Regions from separate parts of the Erwinia magellanica genome, predicted to be linked through region 2. Evidence: predicted binding sites of a transcription regulator. Region 2 holds the regulator's gene; each other region holds the start of a gene.
What was found. The regulator PhoB, encoded in region 2, activates phosphate uptake and scavenging genes when phosphate is short. The targets are predictions, from matches to a motif close to CTGTCATAAAACTGNCNNAT.
Positions count from the first base shown of each region.

Region 1: pitA (inorganic phosphate transporter PitA) is a predicted target of PhoB. The motif match lies at 1,447-1,466, and genes of this name have one in related genera.
Region 3: AAH450_RS19530 (MIP/aquaporin family protein) is a predicted target of PhoB. The motif match lies at 1,832-1,851, and genes of this name have one in related genera.
Region 4: phnC (phosphonate ABC transporter ATP-binding protein) is a predicted target of PhoB. The motif match lies at 1,471-1,490, and genes of this name have one in related genera.

Region 1 covers NZ_JBCHVC010000004.1:178,713-182,034, forward strand. Annotated here, with positions in the region: gene AAH450_RS15295 (inositol monophosphatase family protein) at 1-53, shown strand, start outside; gene AAH450_RS15300 (BaiN/RdsA family NAD(P)/FAD-dependent oxidoreductase) at 139-1,323, opposite strand; gene pitA (inorganic phosphate transporter PitA) at 1,561-3,063, shown strand; gene uspB (universal stress protein UspB) at 3,131-3,322, opposite strand, start outside.
Region 2 covers NZ_JBCHVC010000002.1:145,683-149,004, reverse strand. Annotated here, with positions in the region: gene phoR (phosphate regulon sensor histidine kinase PhoR) at 1-1,052, opposite strand, end outside; gene phoB (phosphate response regulator transcription factor PhoB) at 1,076-1,765, opposite strand; gene sbcD (exonuclease subunit SbcD) at 1,965-3,188, shown strand; gene AAH450_RS07730 (AAA family ATPase) at 3,185-3,322, shown strand, end outside.
Region 3 covers NZ_JBCHVC010000007.1:30,467-33,788, forward strand. Annotated here, with positions in the region: gene AAH450_RS19515 (1,4-dihydroxy-2-naphthoate polyprenyltransferase) at 1-674, shown strand, start outside; gene rraA (ribonuclease E activity regulator RraA) at 782-1,267, shown strand; gene zapB (cell division protein ZapB) at 1,307-1,546, opposite strand; gene AAH450_RS19530 (MIP/aquaporin family protein) at 1,996-2,844, shown strand; gene glpK (glycerol kinase GlpK) at 2,877-3,322, shown strand, end outside.
Region 4 covers NZ_JBCHVC010000001.1:674,156-677,477, forward strand. Annotated here, with positions in the region: gene phnM (alpha-D-ribose 1-methylphosphonate 5-triphosphate diphosphatase) at 1-23, shown strand, start outside; gene phnN (ribose 1,5-bisphosphokinase) at 23-610, shown strand; gene phnP (phosphonate metabolism protein PhnP) at 682-1,431, shown strand; gene phnC (phosphonate ABC transporter ATP-binding protein) at 1,548-2,381, shown strand; gene phnD (phosphonate ABC transporter substrate-binding protein) at 2,401-3,322, shown strand, end outside.

The DNA.
Region 1 (3,322 bases), on a different contig from region 2:
TGGCGGTGGCTCCGGGCGCGCAACAAGAGTTAAGAGAGATTATGGGCGTGTGAATTTACTGCGCCTGAGGCAGCCCTGCTCAGGCGCGCAACCTTCACTGTTACAAAGCCCCCTAAATCCGGGCGCTTAACCGCTTTTCTACAAGGCCTGAGCGCAAGCCCAGGCAGAAGCCCAGGCCCACTGGAAGTTATAGCCCCCCAGCCAGCCAGTCACATCCACCACTTCACCAATGAAATATAAGCCGGGCACATCGCGCGCCTCCATAGTCCTGGAGGAGAGCATGGTGGTATCTACGCCGCCCAGCGTCACTTCCGCCGTACGGTAGCCTTCGGTGCCGTTAGGCTGTACCCGCCACTGGTGCAGCGAGTCAACCAGTTCGCCCTGCTGACGCCGGTTGAGCTGCTTCAGCGTACATTCCGGCACGCTCCCCAGTAGCTGAAGGCATTCCACCAGACGGCGCGGCAATATTTTTGCCAGCGTATTTTTCAGGCTCTGATTCGGGTGGGCTTCACGCTCTTCATCAATAAAGCCGCCGAGTTCGCGCTCCGGGGAAAGGTTAATAGTCACGAACTCGCCGGGCTGCCAGTAGCTGGATAATTGCAGAACTGCCGGCCCTGATAACCCGCGATGGGTAAACAGCAGCGCTTCTTTAAACAGGGTGCCATCTTCAGCACCGATTGTTGCAGGCACGGCAACGCCAGAGAGGGTTTGCAGCTGCTCCAGCAGCGGCTTGTGCAGCGTGAAAGGCACCAGCCCGGCGCGGGTAGGAAACACCTTAAGGCCAAACTGCTCTGCAATTTTATAACCAAAAGGCGAGGCGCCCAGAGCGGGCATAGAGAGTCCGCCGGTGGCCACCACCAGTTTTTCCGCCTGCACCGTGCTGCCGTTCAGCTCCAGCGTATACCCCGCCTCGTCGCGCGCCACGCTCAGCACTTCGCTGCGCAACCGCAGGGTGACGTTGCCCACTTCGCACTCTTTCAGCAGCAGGTCAACAATCTGCTGGGCAGAGTCATCACAAAAGAGCTGGCCCAGCGTCTTTTCATGCCAGGCGATGCCGTGGCGGTTCACCAGGTCAATAAAGTCCCACTGGGTATAACGCGCCAGCGCCGACTTACAGAAATGGGGATTGTGCGAAAGATAAGCCGCCGGTTCGGTATAGAGGTTGGTAAAATTACAGCGGCCGCCGCCGGACATCACAATTTTACGGCCCGCTTTTTTGCCGTTATCCAGCAGCAGCACTCGCTTGCCCCGCTGCCCCGCCTGCGCCGCGCAGAACAGGCCAGCCGCGCCAGCGCCAATGATGATAACGTCAAACTTTTCCACAACTCGCTCCGGGCTTTAAAAACGCTGATTGTAATGACAAGGGCCGGGTGATGCCAGAGTAACAAAAATGTCATTGCTGAAACATTTTGCAACTGGATGATATTTAAGTGAAAGCAGAGGCCTTTTTCATCAGGCTGACACATTATTGTCAAAAAAAGTCTATATTTTCCTTTCCCCAGCCGCGTATTCTCGCTGATAATGCGCCGCGTTCATGTCCCCCAAAATGGCTTAACGCTTATGTTACATCTGTTCGCTGGTCTCGATTTTCATACTGGCTTGTTACTGGTGCTCGCGCTGCTCTTTGTGCTGTTCTACGAGGCCATTAACGGCTTCCATGATACGGCCAACGCAGTCGCTACTGTGATCTATACCCGGGCAATGCGATCGCAAGTGGCGGTGGTGATGGCTGGGGTGTTCAACTTCTTTGGCGTCCTGCTGGGCGGACTGAGCGTGGCCTATGCCATTGTTCACCTGCTGCCCACCGATCTGCTGCTTAACGTAGGTTCAGCTCATGGCCTTGCCATGGTCTTCTCTATGCTGCTTGCGGCGATTATCTGGAACCTCGGCACCTGGTACTTTGGTCTGCCGGCCTCCAGCTCTCATACCCTTATCGGGGCCATCATCGGTATTGGCCTGACTAACGCACTGATTACCGGCACCTCGGTAGTAGATGCATTAAACATCCCCAAAATGATCGGCATCTTTATGTCGCTGGTGATTTCACCCATTGTTGGCCTGGTGCTGGCTGGCGGCATGGTATTTATCCTGCGCCGTTACTGGAGTGGGAGCAAAAAGCGCCGTCGTATTCATATGACGCCTGCGGAACGTGAAAAGATCGACGGCAAGAAGAAGCCGCCGTTCTGGACCCGGATTGCCCTGATTGTCTCCGCCATCGGCGTGAGCTACTCGCACGGTGCCAATGATGGTCAGAAAGGCATTGGCCTGATTATGCTGGTATTGATTGGCGTGGCGCCAGCGGGATTCGTGGTCAACATGAACTCCACCGGCTACGACATCACCCGCACCCGTGACGCGGTAAACCATCTGGAGCAGTACTATCAGCAGCACGCTGATTCACTGACCCATATCGTGCAGATGGCGCCGCCTGTGGTGCCAACGCCGGAAGAGGTACCAAGCGGCCCGAAAGAGTTCCACTGTGATGCCGCCCGCGCTCTGCCAGCTATTCAGCAAGCCCAGGGCCTGCTGAACAACCTGCAAAGCTACGACAAGCTGACGGTGGACCAGCGGGCGCAGCTTCGTCGCCTGTTGATGTGCATCTCTGACACGTCAGAAAAAGCGTCGAAACTGCCGGGCGTCACCAGTGACGATCAGCGTTTCCTCAGCAAGCTGAAAGGCGACCTGCTGGGCACGATTGAATATGCTCCGGTCTGGATTATCGTAGCCGTAGCTCTGGCGCTGTCGCTGGGCACCATGGTGGGCTGGCGTCGTGTGGCGACCACTATCGGTGAGAAGATCGGTAAGAAAGGCATGACCTATGCTCAGGGGATGTCCGCGCAGTTAACGGCGGCGGTCTCTATCGGCGTGGCGAGTTATACCGGAATGCCGGTTTCAACCACTCACGTCCTCTCCTCTTCCGTTGCCGGCACCATGCTGGTTGATGGCGGCGGCGTACAGAGCAAAACCATCAAAAATATCCTGCTTGCCTGGATATTCACGCTGCCTGTTTCCATCCTGCTGTCAGGTTCGCTTTACTGGATTGCGTTGAAATTTATCGCTTAAGTGCCCTCCTGGCACAGCAAAAGGGCGGGGATATCCCCGCCCTTTTTTGTTTCTTTCGTTTGCTGGCTCAGTGCCAGATCAGCAGCCCAACCAGGCTAATTACCACCAGCCCACATAACGCGCTGGTCAGGATAAACTGCCCCCGTACCCGCTCGCAGCGACGAATAAACTCATCATCGTGATGGTCGCGATAGCGCTGTGACCAGATGTACCGCACCAGCCGGACCTGTTTACCAGGCTGACCGTGTGAGGTAAAGAA
Region 2 (3,322 bases):
AGCGCCCCCTGCGCGGTTTCCTGCCAGCTGATATCAATGCGCGTACCGGGCGGCGTATGGTTAACCGAGTTATAAACGAGGTTGGAGATGGCGCTTCGCAACTGCTCTTCGTTGCCGAATACCCGCAGATGCTGGTCGCTGTGGAAATGGATTTCGTGCCGCCCCTGACTCAAAGTTTCCGCTTCACGCTGTAACAGCTTCAGCATTAACGGCACCTCGACTTTTTCCTGGAGATCGAGCGCTGGCGCGGCTTCAATGCGTGACAGCGTCAGCAGCTGTTTCACCAGACCATCCATACGGCGGGTCTGCTCCTGCATTGTATGCAGCGCTTTATCCCGCAGCGGCCCTTCCATTCCGGAATCATTCATCATCTCCAGATAACCCTGTAGCACCGTTAACGGCGTACGCAGTTCATGGCTGACGTTAGCGAAAAAGTTACGGCGGGCGCCTTCCAATTGATGCATCTGCGTCACGTCACGCGCCACCAGCAACCACTGTCCTTCTGAATAGGGCATTACGCGGAATTCAAGTTGGCGATGGCTGTTATGCACCAGGGTCAATGGCCGGGAAAAATCCCGCTGGCGGAGGTAGCGGGTGAATTCGGGGTAACGAAGCAGGTTAAGGATGTTCTGACCGTTATCCTCCGGCCAGCGCAGCCCCAGCATCTGCTGCGCCAGGCCGTTGCACCAGAAGATGGTTCCCTCTTCTGTGGTAAGTACCACGGCATCGGGCAGGGACTCCGCTCCGCTACGAAAACGCTTAATCAGGTGGCCAAGCTCGCGCCGACGCCGACGATTTCTCGCCTGCATCTGGTAAAGGCCATAAAAGAGAGGCTCCCAACTGCCGCGACCGGCCGGTGGCGTCATGCTGCGATCGATCCAGAGCCAGTGGGATAAACGGAGTAAATTAGCGAAGTGCCAGCCCAGTACGGCCAACACGGCGATCAGCAGCAGCCAGGGCAGGTAGCCGACCAGCAGCCCCAAAATCAGGGCGGGCAGGCAGGCCAGTACCAGCTCCAGCAGCAGTCTCTTCCAGGAGAGGCGTTCCAACACGGTAGAGGCTCCAGTGCGAACGATCAGTAACGTGCAGAGAAACGGTAACCTGTTCCGCGAACCGTCTGCACCATGCGATCGTGCCCGGTCAGTTCCAGCGCCTTGCGTAGGCGGCGAATATGAACGTCAACGGTACGATCTTCGACGTACACGTTAGTGCCCCACACATGATTAAGCAACTGCTCACGGCTGTAGACCCGCTCCGGGTGCGTCATAAAGAAGTGCAGCAGCTTATACTCCGTTGGCCCCATTTCCAGCGGCTGAGTCTCGGACATCACGCGGTGTGAAGAGGGATCCAGGCTCAATCCCTGCATCTCAATAACCTCCTCCACCGCCATTGGCGAGATGCGGCGCATCACTGCTTTAATTCGCGCCACCAGCTCTTTCGGCGAAAATGGCTTGGTAATATAGTCGTCAGCACCCACTTCCAGACCGCGAACGCGATCTTCTTCTTCGCCGCGCGCCGTGAGCATCATCACCGGGATATCCCTGGTCATCGCTTCACGCTTCAGGTGCTTGATAAACTGAATGCCCGATCCCCCCGGTAGCATCCAGTCCAGCAGGATCAAATCAGGCCAGGGTTCGATGAGCATACTGACCGCACTGTCATAATCTTCCGCTTCTATGGGTTGATAGTCATTTTGCTCCAGCACGAAACACAACATCTCACGGATTGGGGCTTCATCTTCGACTACCAGAATGCGCTTAGCCATTATTGCTCCTGCTACTGTGACGGAATGCCACTGGATATGCGGCGCCATTATGCGTCAGTTTTATGACAGTTTTATGAACAAAACTGACCCCAGCCCACCGATTTATAACACTTTTATGAAGGTAGTGGTCAATGTGTCTGGGGTTTTGCCTCTGGCTGTTTATAATCGTCGGCACTGCTTTACGCCTCAGAGGGACCCCATGCGAATACTCCACACGTCAGACTGGCACCTGGGCCAGTTCTTTTACACCAAAAGCCGTGCTGCGGAACATCAGGCTTTTATTGACTGGCTGCTGGAACAGGCGGTGGAAAAGCAGGTAGATGCCATTATCGTGGCGGGTGATATCTTCGATACGGGAGCGCCGCCCAGCTATGCGCGTGAACTCTACAACCGTTTTGTTGTGAAGCTACAGCAAACCCGCTGTGAGCTGGTGGTACTGGGTGGAAATCATGACTCTGTGGCCACGCTGAACGAATCTCGCGAGCTGCTTGCCTGTCTGAATACCAGGGTCATTGCCGCAGCCAGCGACGATCCTGCGCAACAGGTGCTGATGCTGAACACGCGCGAAGGTAAACCTGGCGCGCTGCTCTGTGCTATCCCTTTCCTGCGCCCTCGCGATATTACCCTCAGCAAGGCGGGCCAGTCAGGCCGGGAGAAACAGCTGACGCTGCTGGAAGCGATAACCCAGCACTACCAGCGCTGCTGGCAGGCGGCGCTGGAAGTGCGTGAACGCCATAATCTGCCGCTCCCCATCATCGCCACCGGCCATTTAACGACCGTCGGCGTCACCAAAAGTGACGCGGTGAGGGACATTTACATCGGCACGCTTGATGCTTTTCCGGCTCAGGCTTTTCCGCCAGCAGACTATATTGCGCTGGGGCATATCCATCGTGCGCAGCGCATCGCCAATAGCGACCATATCCGCTACAGCGGCTCCCCTATTCCGCTCAGCTTTGATGAGCTGGGCAAGGAGAAAAGCGTCTTCCTGGTCGATTTTGCTGACGGCAGGCTCAGTAAGGTTGAAACGCTGCCGATCCCGCTATTTCAGCCCATGCAGATGATTAAAGGTTCGCTGGAAGAGATTGAGCAGCAGCTTGCGGCTATCCTCCCGCGTGAAGATGGCAAAACCGTGTGGCTTGATATCGAAATTTCTACCCATGCCTGGCTGAACGATCTCCAGCGTCGTATTCAGGAACTGACGGAGAAGCTACCTGTGGAAGTGGTGTTACTGCGACGCAGCCGGGAGCAGCGCGATCAGGTCATCAACCGGCAGAATAATGAGACGCTCAGCGAGCTTAGCGTGCAGGAGGTGTTCAGTCGTCGGCTGGCCCTTGAGGAGCATGAAGAGCCGGAGCGGCTGGCTCGTGCCACCACGCTGTTTAAACAGACGCTGACTGAGATTGATGACGAGGAGCAGGCATGAAGATCCTGACGCTGCGGTTTAAAAATCTCAACTCCCTCAAGGGGGAGTGGAAGATCGATTTCACTGCTGAACCTTTTGCCAGCAACGGCCTGTTTGCCATTACCGGGCCGACGGGCGCGGGCAAAACTACGCTG
Region 3 (3,322 bases), on a different contig from region 2:
CGTTACGGGGTATGCAGAAAGGGGCCATCACTCAGCAGCAGATGCGCATTGCCCTGATCTTTACCGTGGCCCTCACAATAGTATCGGGCGTGATGCTGATCCTCCGGGCCTGTCGGTCGGTTAACGATATAGTGGGGTTTATCGGACTGGGCGCGGTCGCGATTGTCGCCGCTATCGCCTATACGGTGGGCAAAAAACCTTATGGCTATCTCGGCCTGGGGGATGCTTCCGTGCTGATCTTCTTTGGCTGGCTGGGGGTCACAGGAAGTTATTATCTTCAGGCGCATAACCTGCCGGTGATGCTGTTTTTGCCCGCTACCGCCTGCGGGCTGATGGCTGTCGCCGTGCTTAACGTGAATAATATGCGCGATATCGACAGCGATCGGCAAAACGGGAAATACACGCTGGCCGTGCGTTTAGGCGCTATTAATGCCAGACGTTACCATTCACTTCTGCTGGCGGGCGCTGTGCTCTGCTGTGCCCTGTTTGCCGTGATGAGTTCGCTCAATTCTGGTGGCTGGCTGTTTCTGCTGGCAACGCCGCTGCTGAACAGTCATCGTCGCTATATCATGCAGCAAACCTCGGCCGTTGCCATGCGTCCGATGCTGGAGAAAACGGTCAAATCGGCCCTGCTGCTTAACCTGCTTTTTTCGTTTGGTCTGCTGCTCAATTAAGTGCGATGTGTTTGACTCATCGCAACTTTTAACAATTGATGATTTTGCCAACAGCGGCGAGAAAGCGATATACTTAAAGTTCCTGTGGCAAACAGACGAAACCCCTTATGAAATATGATACTTCTGAACTCTGCGACATCTACCATGAAGATGTAAATGTCGTTGAACCGCTCTTTTCAAACTTCGGTGGCCGTACCTCGTTTGGCGGGCAAATCATCACGGTAAAATGTTTCGAGGACAACGGGCTGTTATACGATCTGCTGGAGGAGAACGGTCGCGGTCGTGTGCTGCTGGTGGATGGCGGGGGGTCGGTTCGTCGTGCCCTGATCGATGCGGCGCTGGCCAGACTGGCGATGCAGAACGAGTGGGAAGGCATTGTGGTCTACGGTTCCGTGCGTCAGGTTGACGATCTGGAAGAGCTGGATATTGGTATTCAGGCCATTGCCGCTATTCCGGTTGGCGCTGCGGGCGAAGGTATTGGCGAAAGCGACATCCGCGTAAACTTTGGCGGCGTCACCTTTTTCTCCGGCGACCATCTTTATGCCGATAACACCGGCATCATCCTTTCTGAAGATCCGCTGGATATCGAATAAAAAAATGGGTGCCGCTGGCACCCGTTTCTTATCTGAAAGTTAAACTTCTTCCATTTTTCCCAGCAGCGCACGCAGACGCTCCTGCCAGACAAGCTGCTCTTCTTTCAGGTGCTGATTTTCACGCACCAGAGAATCACTGTTTCCCGCAGCCTGTTGAACCTGCTGATTCAGATTGTTGTTCTGCTCTTTCAGCTCTTCAATTTCCATCTGCAACAGCGTGATGGTATCAATAGCCTGCTGTACTTTCGCTTCAAGTTTCTCAAACACTTCAAATGACATTATAAATAACCTCTTCTAATCGCAACCCGTTGATATTGCCAGCCGCAGATCATGAAGGGGTAAACCGGCATTCCACGGATAACAACGATAATCCGATTGTAAATAGAGCAGCCCGCCAAGTCCAGCGGCGAACCCACCCAGGGTGCAGTCTGTAACAATTTTCAGCATAGACCTGGTATCCGCAACATTAGCCGTTTAAAAAGTAAGGCTATAGTTAATAATTTTCGACAAAAGACCCTTTAAACGAAAATGAAATGGTGTTTTAGGAAAGCCAAAAGACGCGAAAACGCTCATTTTTATGACACAGCACACAACTTTTGATTTCGCTATTTCTCGTTTATGCTCGTTAACGATAAATTTACATCAGCCCTACATTAGATTTGGGCGGCTCACGGAATGAGAAAAAAAGCGCAGTACAACATTTAACCTCGCCTTCAGGAAATGTCATCATGAGTCAGACTGCAACAAGCACGCTTAAAGGGCAGTGCATCGCCGAATTCCTTGGTGTCGCCACCATTATCTTCTTTGGTGCCGGCTGTGTCGCCGCCATGAAACTGGCTGGCGCAAGTTTTGGCCAGTGGGAAATCAGTATTATCTGGGGGATTGCCGTTGCAATGGCAATTTATCTCAGCGCCGCCATCTCTGGTGCGCATCTAAACCCAGCCGTAACCCTCGCACTCTGCCTGTTTGCTAACTTCGATGGACGTAAGGTTGTCCCCTATATCCTTGCGCAAATAGCCGGGGCATTCTGTTCTGCCGCGTTAGTTTACGGCCTCTACTACAATTTGTTCCTGGATTATGAACAGTCTCATCAGATGATCCGTGGCACGGTTGAGAGCCTCGATCTGGCGGGAATTTTCTCGACCTATCCTAATCCACATATCGGCGTGGGCCAGGCTTTCATCGTTGAAGCAGTGATCACCGCCGTGATGATGGGCCTGATTATGGCACTGACCGATGACGGTAACGGTCTGCCTCGCGGCCCGATGGCGCCTCTGCTGATTGGCCTGCTGATTGCGGTTATCGGCGGTGCTATGGGCCCGCTGACCGGCTTTGCTCTTAACCCGGCTCGTGATTTCGGACCAAAGCTCTTTGCCTGGCTGGCAGGCTGGGGTAACGTCGCCTTTACCGGTGGTCGTGATATCCCTTATTTCCTCGTGCCGATCTTTGGCCCGATTGTTGGTGCCAGCCTGGGTGCATTTGGTTACCGCATTTTGATAGCCCGTAATCTGCCTGGTGCCACCGCCGTAAAGAAAGATGAGAAGACGATAGCGCGTACTGAGCAGCGCAAAGCGTAAGTGTTAACCCTTTTCACCATCAGGAATGAATTATGAACACAGAAAAAAAATACATTGTCGCGCTCGACCAGGGCACAACCAGCTCTCGTGCGGTAATCCTGGATCATGACTCCAATATTGTGGCGGTCTCCCAGCGCGAATTTCAGCAAATCTATCCTAAGGCTGGCTGGGTTGAGCATGACCCGATGGATATCTGGGCCTCGCAAAGCTCCACGCTGGTAGAAGTGCTGGCACATGCCGATATTCGCTCTGATGAGATTGCCGCTATCGGCATCACCAATCAGCGTGAAACGGCCATTGTCTGGGACAAAGAGACCGGCAAACCGATTTATAACGCTATCGTCTGGCAGGATCCGCGCACCGCTGACTACTGTGCGAAGCTGAAAAGAGAGGGCCTGGAAGAGTATATCCAGCACACCACCGGCCTGGTCATCAACCCCTACTTCTCCGGCACCAAGGTTAAGTGGATCCTGGATCA
Region 4 (3,322 bases), on a different contig from region 2:
CGAAAGGACGGGCGGTTTACTGATGGCCAGGCTTATCTGGTTGATGGGCGCATCCGGTTCAGGCAAGGACAGCCTGCTGAACGCGCTGCGCGAGGCCGCACCCGAAGGTGTGGTGGTGGCGCATCGTTACATTACCAGGGCTGCTGATGCCGGGGGCGAAAATCATATTGCCCTCAGCAAGGCGGAGTTTCACCGACGGCGCGCAAAAGGGCTGTTCGCAATTGACTGGCTGGCGCATCAACAGGCCTATGCGGTGGGCATCGAAATCGACTTCTGGCTGGCGCAGGATCTTGACGTTGTGGTGAACGGGTCACGGCTACACCTGCCAGCCGTTGAACAGCGTTATGGTACGCAGCTGCTGCCGGTGTGCCTGCAAGTTTCGCCCGGTGTGCTGGCTCAGCGGCTGCGGCAGCGCGGCAGGGAAGGAGAGGAGCAGATAGCGCAGCGCCTTCGCCGTGCCGCAGAAGGCGCACCCGCTTGCTGCATGATGCTGAACAATGACGGCCCGCTGAGCCAGACGCTGAATCAGCTGGTGGCGCTGCTGGCAGAGCAGGCGGAGAGGGAAGCCGGTTCGCCAGCGGAACCACTCTGTCTCAGGTCGTCAGGCTAAAGATCATTATGAGTTTGTGCCGCGCAGATGGCTGAGCGATGAGCACTATGCTGCAAGGGAGACCGAACATCATGCAGTTCACTTTTTTAGGCACCGGTGACGTCCGCCAGGTTCCGGTTTTTGGCTGCGATTGCGCCGCCTGTCTGGGTGCTCAGCAGCACTCCGCGCGAAGGCGCACGCCCTCCAGCGCATTAATCCGCCAGGGTGGCGAAACCACGCTACTGGATGCGGGACAGTGCCATCTGGAGGAGCAATTTGCGCCGGGCGAGCTGGACCGCATTTTTCTGACCCATTTTCATATGGACCACGTGCAGGGGCTGTTTGCGCTGCGCTGGGGGATGGGAGCCAAAATTCCGGTTTACTGTCCGCCCGATGAAGAGGGATGTGACGATCTCTATCGCCATCCCGGCCTGCTCGCCTTTCAACCTTTCCTGCGACCTTTTGATCCGCTTCCCTGCGGCGATCTGCTGTTTACGCCGCTGCCGCTGATTCATTCAAAAATCACCTTCGGCTATCTGATTGAGCATCAGGGTTTCAGGCTGGCATACCTTACCGATACCGTCGGGCTGCCTGTGGAGACGCTGCACTGGCTTCAGCAGCGAAAAATCGATCACCTGGTTCTCGACTGTAGTTATGCCCCCAGCGACCTGCCGCCGCGCAACCACAATGACATTTCGCTGGCGCTGGCTTTACATCAACAGCTTGCCCCCCAGCAAACCTGGCTGACCCATATCGGGCATGAGGTGGATAACTGGCTGGCAGAGAATGCGCTGCCGCCAGGCGTAGCCGCAGCCTGTGACGGCTTGACGCTGCAACTGTGACGTTGTCACTTTTTCCCGCGTCATTTTTTCATCATCCCGCTGTCATTAAATCGTCACTGCGCTCGCCGTTAATAGGGCGCACAAGGCGTAATGCCTGACTCACTACGGGAAAGATTATGGCACAGGCACTGTTGAAACCGGCCCCCGCTCCTGAGGTCTCGCCGCTGCGCACGGCGCAGAAAAAAGTTCTGGCCGTCAGAGGCCTTGGCAAAGCGTACAACGCGCAAAATCCTGTGTTGCAGGAGATTAATTTTGATCTGCATGCCGGTGAGTTGGTGGCCGTTGTCGGACGTTCCGGAGCGGGTAAATCCACGCTTTTGCATCTGCTGAACGGCACTCTTGCCGCCACAGAGGGCGAGATCCTGAATTATCGCGAATCCGGTGAGCAGCAGAACATCGTTGCGCTGAATGCGCGCCAGATGCGCGAATGGCGTAGCGAGTGCGGCATGATTTTCCAGGACTTCTGCCTGGTTCCGCGTCTGGATGTGCTCACTAATGTTCTGCTTGGCCGTCTCAGTCAGACTTCCACCCTGAAATCCTTTTTCAAAATCTTCCCGGATGCCGATCGCGCCAGGGCTATTGGCCTGCTGGAGTGGCTGAACATGCTGCCGCAGGCGTTACAGCGTGCGGAAAACCTCTCCGGGGGACAGATGCAGCGTGTGGCAATCTGCCGTGCGCTGATGCAAAACCCCAAAATTCTGCTGGCCGATGAGCCTGTCGCCTCGCTCGATCCGAAAAACACCCGTCGCATTATGGATGTCCTGCGTCAGGTGAGCGACAACGGCATCAGCGTGATGGTCAACCTTCATTCGGTTGAGCTGGTGAAAGAGTACTGTACCCGCGCCATTGGTATTGCCCAGGGGCGCATCGTGTTTGACGGACATCCGTCGCAGTTAACCGAAGAGCTTCTCCATACGCTGTATGGCGAAGAGATGACGCAATTTAACTAAGATCTTTTGGGACCCGGCAATGAAAAAATTATTATTAACCTCACTTCTGGCCAGCGTAATGGCGTCCGGCTTTGCTCAGGCTGCCACGCCAAAAGAACTGAATTTAGGCATTTTGGGGGGACAGAACGCCACGCAGCAGATCGGTGATAACCAGTGCGTAAAGGATTTCTTCGATAAAGAGCTGGGGACAGAGACCAGACTACGTAACTCTTCCGACTACTCCGGCGTTATTCAGGGGCTGCTGGGCGGCAAAGTGGATATGGTGCTGAGCATGTCTCCCTCTTCCTATGCCTCTGTCTATATTAAAGATCCCAAAGCGGTAGAGGTTGTGGGTATTGCGGTAGACGACACGGATAAATCAAAAGGTTACCACTCAGTGGTTATCGTGAAAGCTGACAGCCCTTATAAGAAACTGTCAGATCTGAAAGGCAAATCTTTCGGGATGGCTGACCCGGACTCCACCTCGGGCTTCCTTATCCCTAATCAGACCTTCAGGAAAGAGTTTGGCGGCAGCGTGGATGATAAGTACAACGGCTTCTTCTCAAGCGTGACCTTCTCCGGCGGCCATGAGCAGGATGTTTTAGGCGTACTGAATGGTCAGTTTGAAGGCGCAGTGACCTGGGCTTCCATGATCGGCGATTACGACACCGGCTTCACCAGCGGGGCATTTACCCGCATGATCCGCATGGATCACCCCGATTTGATGAAGCAAATCCGTATTATCTGGGAATCGCCGCTGATCCCTAACGGCCCGATCCTGGTGAGCAACAAGCTGGATGCCGATTTCAAACCTAAGCTGGTCGCCGCCATCAAAAAGCTGGATACAGAGAACCACAGCTGCTTTATCAAAGCGATGGGCGGCACACAGCATATCGGCCCCGCTACCGTGGCTGATTACCAGAATATCATTGATATGAAGCGTGAACTGACTAAGGGCGCGC